Spirosoma rhododendri: one gene and its partners. The main gene of each other region encodes a partner of the protein of the gene in region 3 in a complex. Links are inferred from orthologs where the notes say so. Each region holds a gene or a part of one and is shown on either strand. Other genes may lie near its edges.

What was found.
Region 1: the proteins of HH216_RS18960 (region 3) and dnaN are in contact, whole or in part, in a cryo-EM structure (PDB 8GIZ), measured with the Escherichia coli proteins. The link is inferred for Spirosoma rhododendri from one-to-one orthologs.
Region 2: the proteins of HH216_RS18960 (region 3) and HH216_RS08275 are in contact, whole or in part, in a cryo-EM structure (PDB 8GIZ), measured with the Escherichia coli proteins. The link is inferred for Spirosoma rhododendri from one-to-one orthologs.

The regions. Positions count from the first base shown.
Region 1 is NZ_CP051677.1:1,659,447-1,662,655, reverse strand. Bases 329-3,209 are described here. They hold dnaN (DNA polymerase III subunit beta), read left to right. Parts: upstream 329-1,139; coding sequence 1,140-2,279; downstream 2,280-3,209. Other genes in these bases: HH216_RS06755 (TCR/Tet family MFS transporter), read left to right, coding at 2,414-3,209; HH216_RS06765 (DUF2480 family protein), read right to left, coding at 440-949. In the rest of the region: HH216_RS06770 (M28 family peptidase), read right to left, coding at 1-325. UniProt on the Escherichia coli protein: Confers DNA tethering and processivity to DNA polymerases and other proteins. Acts as a clamp, forming a ring around DNA (a reaction catalyzed by the clamp-loading complex) which diffuses in an ATP-independent manner freely and bidirectionally along dsDNA.
Region 2 is NZ_CP051677.1:1,990,815-1,993,952, reverse strand. Bases 329-3,138 are described here. They hold HH216_RS08275 (DNA polymerase III subunit), read left to right. Parts: upstream 329-1,074; coding sequence 1,075-2,202; downstream 2,203-3,138. Other genes in these bases: rimK (30S ribosomal protein S6--L-glutamate ligase), read left to right, coding at 2,852-3,138; HH216_RS08270 (ATP-dependent zinc protease family protein), read left to right, coding at 2,332-2,787; HH216_RS08280 (putative sugar nucleotidyl transferase), read left to right, coding at 329-976. Outside these bases: more of HH216_RS08280, read left to right, coding at 1-328. UniProt on the Escherichia coli protein: Part of the beta sliding clamp loading complex, which hydrolyzes ATP to load the beta clamp onto primed DNA to form the DNA replication pre-initiation complex.
Region 3 is NZ_CP051677.1:4,563,502-4,567,031, reverse strand. The notes cover bases 347-3,219. They hold HH216_RS18960 (DNA polymerase III subunit gamma/tau), read right to left. Parts: upstream 2,793-3,219; coding sequence 900-2,792; downstream 347-899. Other genes in these bases: HH216_RS18955 (Gfo/Idh/MocA family protein), read right to left, coding at 2,929-3,219; HH216_RS18965 (DoxX family protein), read left to right, coding at 347-898. Also shown: HH216_RS18970 (cyclase family protein), read left to right, coding at 1-14; more of HH216_RS18965, read left to right, coding at 341-346; more of HH216_RS18955, read right to left, coding at 3,220-3,530. UniProt on the Escherichia coli protein: Part of the beta sliding clamp loading complex, which hydrolyzes ATP to load the beta clamp onto primed DNA to form the DNA replication pre-initiation complex.

The sequences.
Region 1 (3,209 bases), 2.9 Mb from region 3 along the record:
CAATTTTGTCGAGCGAAAACGGCTGTAGATAATTGCCCTGATCGCCGGCTGGTTTCAGGCCCATCGCCCGGTATTGCTCAGCGATATAGCGCGCTGCGACAGCATTACCGGGTTCACCCGTCCGCCGACCCATCAGTTCGTCCGAAGCCAGAAACCGTATCTGTGCCTCAATTTCGGCCTGTGAAATCGCCAGTTCGGGCCGACCGGGTAACGGCAAAACGGTCGTACCAATTTTCGTACGCGGCTTTTTACCGGCGGGTGGCGTCTGCGCGGATGCGCCAGTCAGCACCAGCGCAGTCAGCGCGACGGAGAGAAGATGCTTCATTTCGAGTTTTTGAGTTGTAAAGTTGTAGAGTCGTAAAGTTATAAAGTTGGCTGACGCCGGATGGACTGACGCCCCAGCAACTTTATAACCCTACGACTCTACAACTGTAAAACTTTACTTCGGTCGTTTGTAGAGGGGGACGGTGCTGCATGGTTCGCCGAAGAGCAGGCTTTGCACGACGGGTTTCAGGATGCGGGTCAGCTCGACATAAGCCGCCACGGGTACGGGCACCTTGCTACACCCTTTCACCACCACACGCGCATCGCGGTACTGCTCCGGGTCGATGCGGGCGATCGCGTCGAAGTACAGTTTCTCTTCGAGATCGGTCAGCGTACCGAACACGACCGTGTTGGCGTAAGGCTGAAGCTGAATCGTCAACAGCATATACGCCCAGGTTGGCACGATCGCATCTTCTGTGCAGGTGATGGCGACGTTCTTGCCCGTGTACTGACTCCAGTCGTGTTCTTTCAGAAACGCCCGGAAGTCTTTTTCACGCAGTATCATGCCCATGTACAGGTTGTCTTTCAGGTCGTAAAGTACCCGTTCGCCGGGGTGGTACAGCTCTTCCAGATCAAGCGAGACAAGGCCGCTGTTGGCTACGCGGTTTATGATTTCGGTTTCCATATGCGTTTTGATAAGCTACTGATTACGAAGGCAACTAAAACTAGTTACCGCTGGGTAAAAAGCCCGTTTTAAGGTCAACAGTATAGATAAACGTATTGGTTCTTTCGGTCAGACAGCGCACCACAGGCTCAGATTTTTTCGTTACTTTTGTTCTTATTTATTTACCAGAAAAAAGCCAACCAGTCGGCCTATGAAATTCATCGTCTCCTCGTCGGTTCTGCTCAAGAACCTCCAGAATATTAACGGCGTCGTGGCAACCAACCCGATTGTGCCGATCCTCGAAAACTTCCTGTTTCGTATCGATGCCGGGCCGGATGCTGCGGGCGGCACATTGACGATTACAGCCTCGGATCTGCAAACGACCATGACCACGCAGATTCCGGTCGACGCGAGCGAGAGCGGTTCAATTGCCATTCCAGCCAAGCTACTGCTCGACACGCTGCGCAGCCTGCCCGAACAGCCGGTTACCATCAATATCGACACCGACACGTTCGGCACCGAAATCCTGACTGACAACGGCCGGTATAAACTGTCGGGCGAAAACCCGATCGACTTCCCCAAGTTGCCGACCGTCACGAAAACCCAGTCGGTTGAGATGACCTCGGATGTGCTCCTGAGCGCCATCAACAACACGGTCTTTGCAACCAGCACCGACGACCTGCGCCCAGCCATGACGGGGGTTTACCTGCAACTCGGCAGCGACAGTACAACGTTCGTCGCTACCGATGGGCACCGCCTGATCCGCTACCGCCGGACTGATCTCGGCACACCATCGGCCAGTTCGATCATTATTCCACGCAAGGCACTCCAGTTGCTGAAGGCGTCGTTGCCGGAAGGCGTTCCCGTCACGGCGGAGTTCAGCCAGGCGAACGCGTCGTTTACGTTTGGGCCAACGCAGCTGATCTGCCGCCTGATCGACGAGCGGTTCCCCGACTACGAAAACGCCATTCCGACCAACAACCCGAACGTGATGACCATCGGCCGGACCGATCTGCTGAACTCACTGAAGCGGATTATGATCTACGCCAACCGGACTACGCACCAGATTCGGCTGTCGCTGAAGACCAACTCCCTGACGATCTCGGCCGAAGACCTCGACTACTCGAACGAAGCCAACGAAAAACTGCTATGCGACTACGACGGCGACGCGATGGAGATCGGTTTCAACGCCAAGTTGATGGCCGAAATGCTGAGCAACATCAGTGCCCGGATGATTTCGCTGGAACTATCGGCTCCAAACCGCGCCGGTCTGCTGATTCCCGCTGATAAAGACGAAAACGAGGATATTCTGATGCTGGTAATGCCAGTAATGCTCAATACCTACGCTTAAAAAAGTTGTAGAGTCGTAAAGTTGTATGGGTTGTAAAGTTGCTGACGCACGGAGCTACCGCCGGATGGGCTGACGCGCCAGCAACTTTACAACCCTACGACTTTACGACTCTACAACTCCATAACTCCTCCCTCATGCCTAAACGTACTGCCCCGGCGCTGACGTTTATTTTCATTACGCTATTGCTCGATGTGACGGGCATTGGCATCATCATCCCGATCTTTCCAAAGCTGATCGAGCAACTCATCGGCGGCAACATTAGTCAGGCGGCCCAGTATGGTGGTTTTCTGAGCTTCGTCTACGCACTGATGCAATTTGTCTTCTCGCCCGTTCTCGGCGGGTTAAGCGATCGCTACGGGCGACGGCCGGTACTACTCTTCTCGCTGTTTGGCTTTGGTATCGACTATCTCTTTCAGGGATTTGCGCCGACGATTGAATGGTTGTTCATCGGGCGAATACTGGCGGGGATTACCGGGGCCAGCTTCACAACAGCAAACGCGTACATCGCTGACATCAGCACGCCGGAGAAGCGTGCTCAAAACTTTGGTCTGGTCGGTGCGGCATTCGGCGTTGGGTTTATTCTGGGGCCGGCCATTGGCGGTTTTCTGGGGCAATACGGCCCACGTGTCCCTTTCTTCGTATCGGCAGGCCTAACCCTGCTCAATTTCGTCTACGGTCTGTTTGTTCTGCCCGAATCGCTGTCCCCCGAAAACCGGCGACCGTTCAACTGGAAGCGGGCCAACCCGATCGGCTCGTTGCTAAACCTGAAGCGCTATCCGGTCATCCTGGGGCTGGTTGCGTCGCTAGTGCTCATTTACATAGCCGGATTCGCCGTGCAGGGCACCTGGACGTTCTACACGATGGAGAAGTTCAAATGGGATGAGAAAATGGTTGGGTTATCGCTGGCAGCCATCGGCCTGTCGTTCGCTG
Region 2 (3,138 bases), 2.6 Mb from region 3 along the record:
CCTTGTTGAAGCACTCGACACGCTGGCACCGGGCCACGGGCTGCGCGACAGCGACGGGCTGGTACTGGCCGTTCGGACGCCCCATAAACTGGTTCAGTCGCCGGAAACGACCGACTCGTATCAGTGGCAAACGTTCGCCGGGCCGCTGACCGTATTGCGGCATCTGTGGGATATTTTCGTGGAAAACGGCGATCAGATCCGCGCTGATTTCAGTCGCATAACCGAAGGGCGTCAGTCGGAGCCGATCACCGATGTGTTTACCCGCGTTTACGCGCCCGAAAACTTATTCGTCGAACCCGGTGCCACAATTCGGGCGGCTATTCTGAATGCGGAAGGTGGTCCCATTTACATCGGCAAAAACGCGACGATCAGCGAAGGCAGTATCGTGATTGGCCCGTTTTCGCTGGGCGAAGGCTCAACCGTAAACTGGGGCGGTAAGATGCGGGCCAACACCACAATTGGCCCATATTGCAAAGTAGGCGGGGAAATCGGCAACTCGGTATTCTTCGGCTACAGCAACAAAGGCCACGACGGTTTTCTGGGCAACTCGGTCATCGGCGAATGGTGTAATCTGGGTGCTAACGTCAACAATTCAAACCTGAAGAACGACTACAGCAACGTCAAGATTTACCACTACGGCACGCGTCAGCTGGAAGATACAGGCCGGGCCTTTTGTGGGCTGACCATGGGCGATTACACCAAGGCGGGCATCAGCACCATGTTCAACACGGGCACAGTGGTGGGCGTCAGCGTCAACGTTTTTGGTGGCGGTTTTCAGTACAAACACATTCCATCGTTCTCGTGGGGTGGTGCCGCCGACGGTTTCGCTACCTACCGAATTGACAAGGCGCTACAAGTCGCGGCCGAAGCGTTTGGTCGGCGGAATCGCCCGTTCGATGAGGTCGAAAAAAACATTTTGCGGGCTATCTTTGACCAAAGCCACAGCCTTCCCCCCGAACCGTTGTTTTCTTTCTAGTTTTAGGTTTAACGTTTGATGTTTAAGGTTTTTCCGGGTGCCTTTTCCCGCCTAAACCTTACACGCTGGCCATCAAACGTTGAACCAGCGAAGCAATCATGCAATTCTCCGACATTGTAGGGCAGGACGCCGTCCGGCAACTGCTGGTGCGGGCGGTGCAGACAAACCATCTGGCCCACGCGCTCCTGTTCGACGGCCCAACCGGTGGTGCCAATTTAGCCCTGGCGCTAGCCCTGGCGCAGTACGTCAACTGCGAAGACAAGCAGGGGTCTGGTACGCCGACGGCTGATTCGTGCGGACGGTGTGCGTCCTGCGTGAAAATTCAGAAGCTCGTTCATCCCGACCTACACCTTGTATTTCCGGTGGCGAACCTGAGCAAAGGCAAAACGTCGGAAGCGTACCTGACCGACTTCCGCAAGTTCCTGCTCACGCAACCCTACCGCACCCTGCCCGACTGGCTCGAAACGATCGGTGCCGACAATAAGCAGGGCAACATTTCGGCCGAAGAAGCGCGCTCGATCTTGCAGAAACTATCGCTGAAAGCCTACGAGGGGCCGTACAAGATCATGCTGATCTGGCTACCGGAACTGATGAACACCACATCGGCCAATGCGCTGCTGAAGGTGCTCGAAGAACCGCCCGCACAAACGCTTTTTCTGCTCGTGACCAATCAGCCCGACAAGCTGCTCATCACGATTCTGTCGCGTACGCAGCGGGTGGGTGTTCCGGCCTTTTCGGATGACGATGTAGCCACACACCTTCGGCAACACCTCAACCTCGACGAAACCACCGCCCGCCGTGTCGCTTATCTGGCCGACGGCAATATGGCCGAAGCCCTGCACCTGAGTACGCAGGAAGGTACCGACAGCGAACACGCCTGGTTTGCCGAATGGATGCGCGACTGCTACCGGCAGGATCTGGCCAAGCTGGTCAAACAGGCCGATCAGTTCGACGGATTCAGCAAAGAAAAACAGAAAGGGTTGTTCGACTACAGCATCCGCCTGTGCCGCGACCTGTTTCTGTGGCAACAGGGGGCGGGGGCCCTGCTGCGCCTGCCCGACGACGAGATGTCGTTCGTCAAGAATTTCGCCAAAGTGCTAAATACCAGCCACATCGAGCGTATCGTTGCCGACCTCAACGAGGCCGCTTATCACCTCGAACGCAACGCCCGCGCCAAGATGGTTCTTCTCGACCTTTCGCTTACCTTCACCCGGATTATAAAGTGAGTTTCAGAGTTGTAAAGTTGTAGGGTTATAAAGTTGCGGTTCCCCGCCGGGACTACCGCATCCAATACCGGCGGCAACAACTCTATGACTATCCAACTCTAAAACTATCCAACTTTACAACGTCAAAAAATGGCCAAGCAGATCATCGGTATGACAGACCGGATTGATTTACCCGATCTTGGCCTGTTTGATGCGTACGCTAAAGTTGATACGGGTGCTTACACATCGGCGCTGCACTGCAAAGATGTGCGGCTGGTACGGACAAAAAACGGGCAGAAGCTACGATTCTGGCTTATCGGCGAAACCGGACAGGAGTCCCGGCCGTTTTACAGCAGTCAGTTCAGTCAGCGTATGATTCGCAACTCGTTTGGCGTATCAGAACTGCGCTACGTCATCAAAACACGCCTGAAACTGTTCGACCGCACGATCCGGGTTGAATTTACGCTGGCCGACCGCGAGCAAATGCGTTACCCGATCCTGCTGGGTCGTAAGATTCTGCGTAACCGATTCATCGTCGACGTGTCTCAAAAAGACCTTTCTTATCAGGCTAAACTCGGTCAGTCGCCGACACTGCCTAACCCATAGCAAAACGCTGTCCGATAGAACTACATGGCTCACCACCTGCTCACTTCCGACAACTGATCGCTGTATGCGCATTGCTATTTTATCAACAAATCCCGACCTGTATTCGACGCAGCGGCTGCTGACGGCAGTCAGGGAACGCAACCACGAAGGCGTCATTGTCAATCATCTCAACTGCCACGTCATGATCGAAGGGGGCCGCCCGACGGTGCTCCTCGACGGGCAGGAGCTTGACCAGTTCGACGCGATCATCCCCCGCATTGGTGCGTCGGTAACCGACTACGGTTGCGCCGTGGTCCGGCAGTTTGAGATGATGAAAGTCTTTACAACGGCCAAATCGCAGGCCATCATGCG
Region 3 (3,530 bases):
ACGGGGTGAGGTAACTAATTGATGCAAAGCAACATGACCGATGGCAGATTGCTGATAAAATCAGTAGTCGACTTCCAGATTCAACTCGCCCGGATTGCGGTCTGCGCCAACAACCGGCGCCCATGCTAAAGCATATTGCAAAAAAAACGCCTGATACGGCGGAGTGCAAAACGACCATCCGCAAAGCCAAAGCGCTTAAAACGGATACAAGCAGACAATCCGGCTCTGATTGTGCAAACGCTAATCGATTCTTCAACGCCAGGAGTCAATCTATTTTGAATTGATATGCGTTGGTATCTTCATATCTGAACTCGTAAACAGCGAACCTGCCATGAAGATAATGCACACAGTTTTAGATCGGTTTGATCGCTTCGATACCGCTATGAATAGCTGGATGGTTGCCAATAGCGTCGTTATTCTGCGGCTGAGTATGGGGCTGGTTTTTGTAGGGTTTGGTCTGCTGAAGTTTTTCCCCGGCTTGAGTCCAATCGAATCACTGGCTACCCGAACTACGGTTATTCTAACGCTCGGTATTTTCTCCGGTCATAATGCCATGGATTTTGTCGCGACGCTGGAATGTGTCATTGGTATCTGTTTCCTGACGGGCCGGTTCCTGCGGGTGGGCGTGTGGCTCATGCTGATACAAATGATTGGGGCTATGTCGCCCATTTTCCTGTTCTTCTCCGAGTTGTTTCCCGGTCCTGACCATACGCCCACACTGGCCGCGCAGTATATCCTGAAAGACATTATTCTGGTAGCTGCCGGTATGGTGATTGCTGCTACCTGGTCAGGCGCACGCATCACAATCGAACCCAAGAGCTTACGTCACTCGTTGCGGACACGTGTTCCGGCCGTGTATGGCACCCGGCGTTCCGCCGGGCACGTTATTGCGGCCTAGCTTAATAATCAACTTCCAGATTCAGGGCTTGTCGGAGCTCATGTAGGGCGGGGTTTTTATTGGCCATGAAGTTGTACTTGTCCTGCGAGCTGTAAATCATCTTCTTCGTTTCCTGCACCGTCACGGTGTGCTCCAGCTGAATCTGGCTGTTTTGCAGTTGCTCACGCAGATACATCATCAGTTCCGGCTTGATATCGGTCAGGTAGCCAACCTGAAGCGTGTTGTCCAGCGTCAGGCTGATCGTCGTGCCGTCGAGGACCAGTTGCCGGTTCAGCACGAGCTGCTCGGTGGCGGAGTCGTTTTGCTGGAGCCGTAGTTTGGTAAACGTTCGCCAGCAGGTTTGCAGGTCGTCGAAGTCGAACGGACGGTCGGGCCGGGCCGGGGCTAGTACCGCAACGACACTTGGTTCGCTGGTTGCCTGCACCGGGCTGGTGTTGAGCGACACCGTCGACCGGAGTCGGCTGCTGGCTGGCCGGGCCGGCATGGCGATCGGCTGCCGCATAGCCGTAGCAGGCTGCTGGGCTGGCGCAACCGGCGGTGCCACCGTCGACGCGCTGGCAACCGGCTGGGGAGCCGGTGACGGGGCGGACTGATAGCCGTTGACCGGCTCACTCGTGATTGGGTGCTGCGCCGTCAGGCCGTGGTCAGGCGATGGCTGTGGACTGTCGTTTTTTTTTTCAGCCCCGTCCGGCAGCGGTACGCCGTTGGGTACAGCGGCTTCCGTGATGACCGGGGCGGCAGGCGCATTGCTGCGGGTACCGCTGACGGGCTGCGCGGGGAGGGCGTCCCAGTCGAGCACGTTGCGCAGGTTCGCCAGTTTCATCAGCCACAGTTCCGTGTGCAGCCGCTGATCTTTGGCCTGCTTGTAGTTCATGTCGCACTGCCCGCCGAGACTCAGCGCCGACAGCAAAAACGACATGGGGGCCTGCATCGCCTGCTCAAGGTACTGCTTTCTGACGTTCTCCGTCACTTGCAGCAACTGCACCGTTGCAGCATCTTTGGCTACCAGCAGGTCGCGAAAATGGCGACATAGCCCCACGACAAACTGGTGCCCGTCGAAGCCTTTACGCAGAATCTCGTCGGTCGTCAACAGGCTCTGTACCAGGTTGCCGGCCAGCAGCTGTTCAGTCAGTTTGAAGTAATAGTCGTAGTCCAGAATGTGCAGGTTGTCCAGCACTTCCTTGTACCGAATTACCCGATCAGCGGCAAAGGTCACGTTCAGGTCGAACATCGACAGCGCATCGCGCAAACCCCCGTCGGCTTTCTGAGCAATCAGGGCCAGTGCCTCGGGCTCGGCCTCGATGTTTTCCGCTCCGGCGATCTTCGCCAGATGGCCCGCGATGTGCTGCGGCTGAATCCGGTTGAAGTCGAAGATCTGGCAACGCGACAGAATCGTGGGCAGAATCTTGTGCTTCTCCGTCGTGGCCAGAATGAAAATGGCGTAGCTGGGCGGTTCTTCCAGCGTCTTCAGAAACGCGTTGAAAGCCGCCGACGAGAGCATGTGCACCTCGTCAATAATGTAAATCTTGTACTTGCCCGACTGGGGTGGATAGCGTACCTGATCGATCAGGTTACGAATATCTTCGACCGAGTTGTTGGAGGCCGCGTCAAGCTCGTGAATGTTGAACGACGCGCTCTGGTTAAAGCTCACGCACGAGTCGCACTGATCGCAGGCTTCGCCGTCTTCCGTCAGGTTCTGGCAGTTGATGGTCTTGGCCAGAATCCGGGCGCAGGTGGTTTTGCCGACGCCACGGGGCCCGCAAAATAAAAACGCGGAGGCTAAGTGATTGGTCCTGATCGCGTTCTTCAGTGTGGTCGTAATATGCTCCTGCCCGACAACGGTGTCGAACGTAGCGGGGCGATACTTACGGGCCGAAACCACAAAATTTTCCATACTCAAAGATACCAGTTCCCGGCCAGACTTCAAACCGGCGATACCCGTCAAAACGCAGCGCTGCCGACCCGGCTTTGCCGGTTCAAACGAACGGCTAACCGGGTCGGCAGCGTGCTTGCAGGGCTATAACCAGAGCCTATTCGTCGGCGGGTGGAGTGCCCCGGAAGGCATCTTTTTTGTCGATTTTTGCCAGCTTGACAGGCTTGCCTTCCCGCGCCGACTGGTAAATAGCGTCCATAATCCGCTGATCCTGTAGACCCTCCTCGCCGGGCGTGAAAGGCGTTTTGTTGCCTGTCACACAGGTAGAAAAATGGTCCATTTCCGACATGAAGTGGTTTTTCTGGCCCATGTCGTGCTCGGTAATCAGGTTTTGTTTGCCCTGCGCCTGACTGGTCATCAGTTTCAGGCCCTGATACGGAAAGGCCGGGTCCATTTTGATCCAGCCTGTGTCGGCCAGCACCCGGTAACTTTTGTCGTCGTGGTGCCCGTAGCTGGTCGCGCAACTGGCCTGCACCCCGCTCGGAAATTTCATCAGCCAGTTGACCTGCTCTTCGACTTCGGTAAAGCGCGGATCGCCCGGTGTGCTGTGAATGAAAGCCGATACTTCGGTGGGTTCTTCGGCCAGCACAAAGCGGATGGTATTAAGGCAGTAAAGGCCCACGTCGGGCAACGAACCGCCCCCGGCCAGCGCCTTGTTAAACCGCCAGTGCTTGGGGTTGTCGGAGTTCTGCCCGTTGT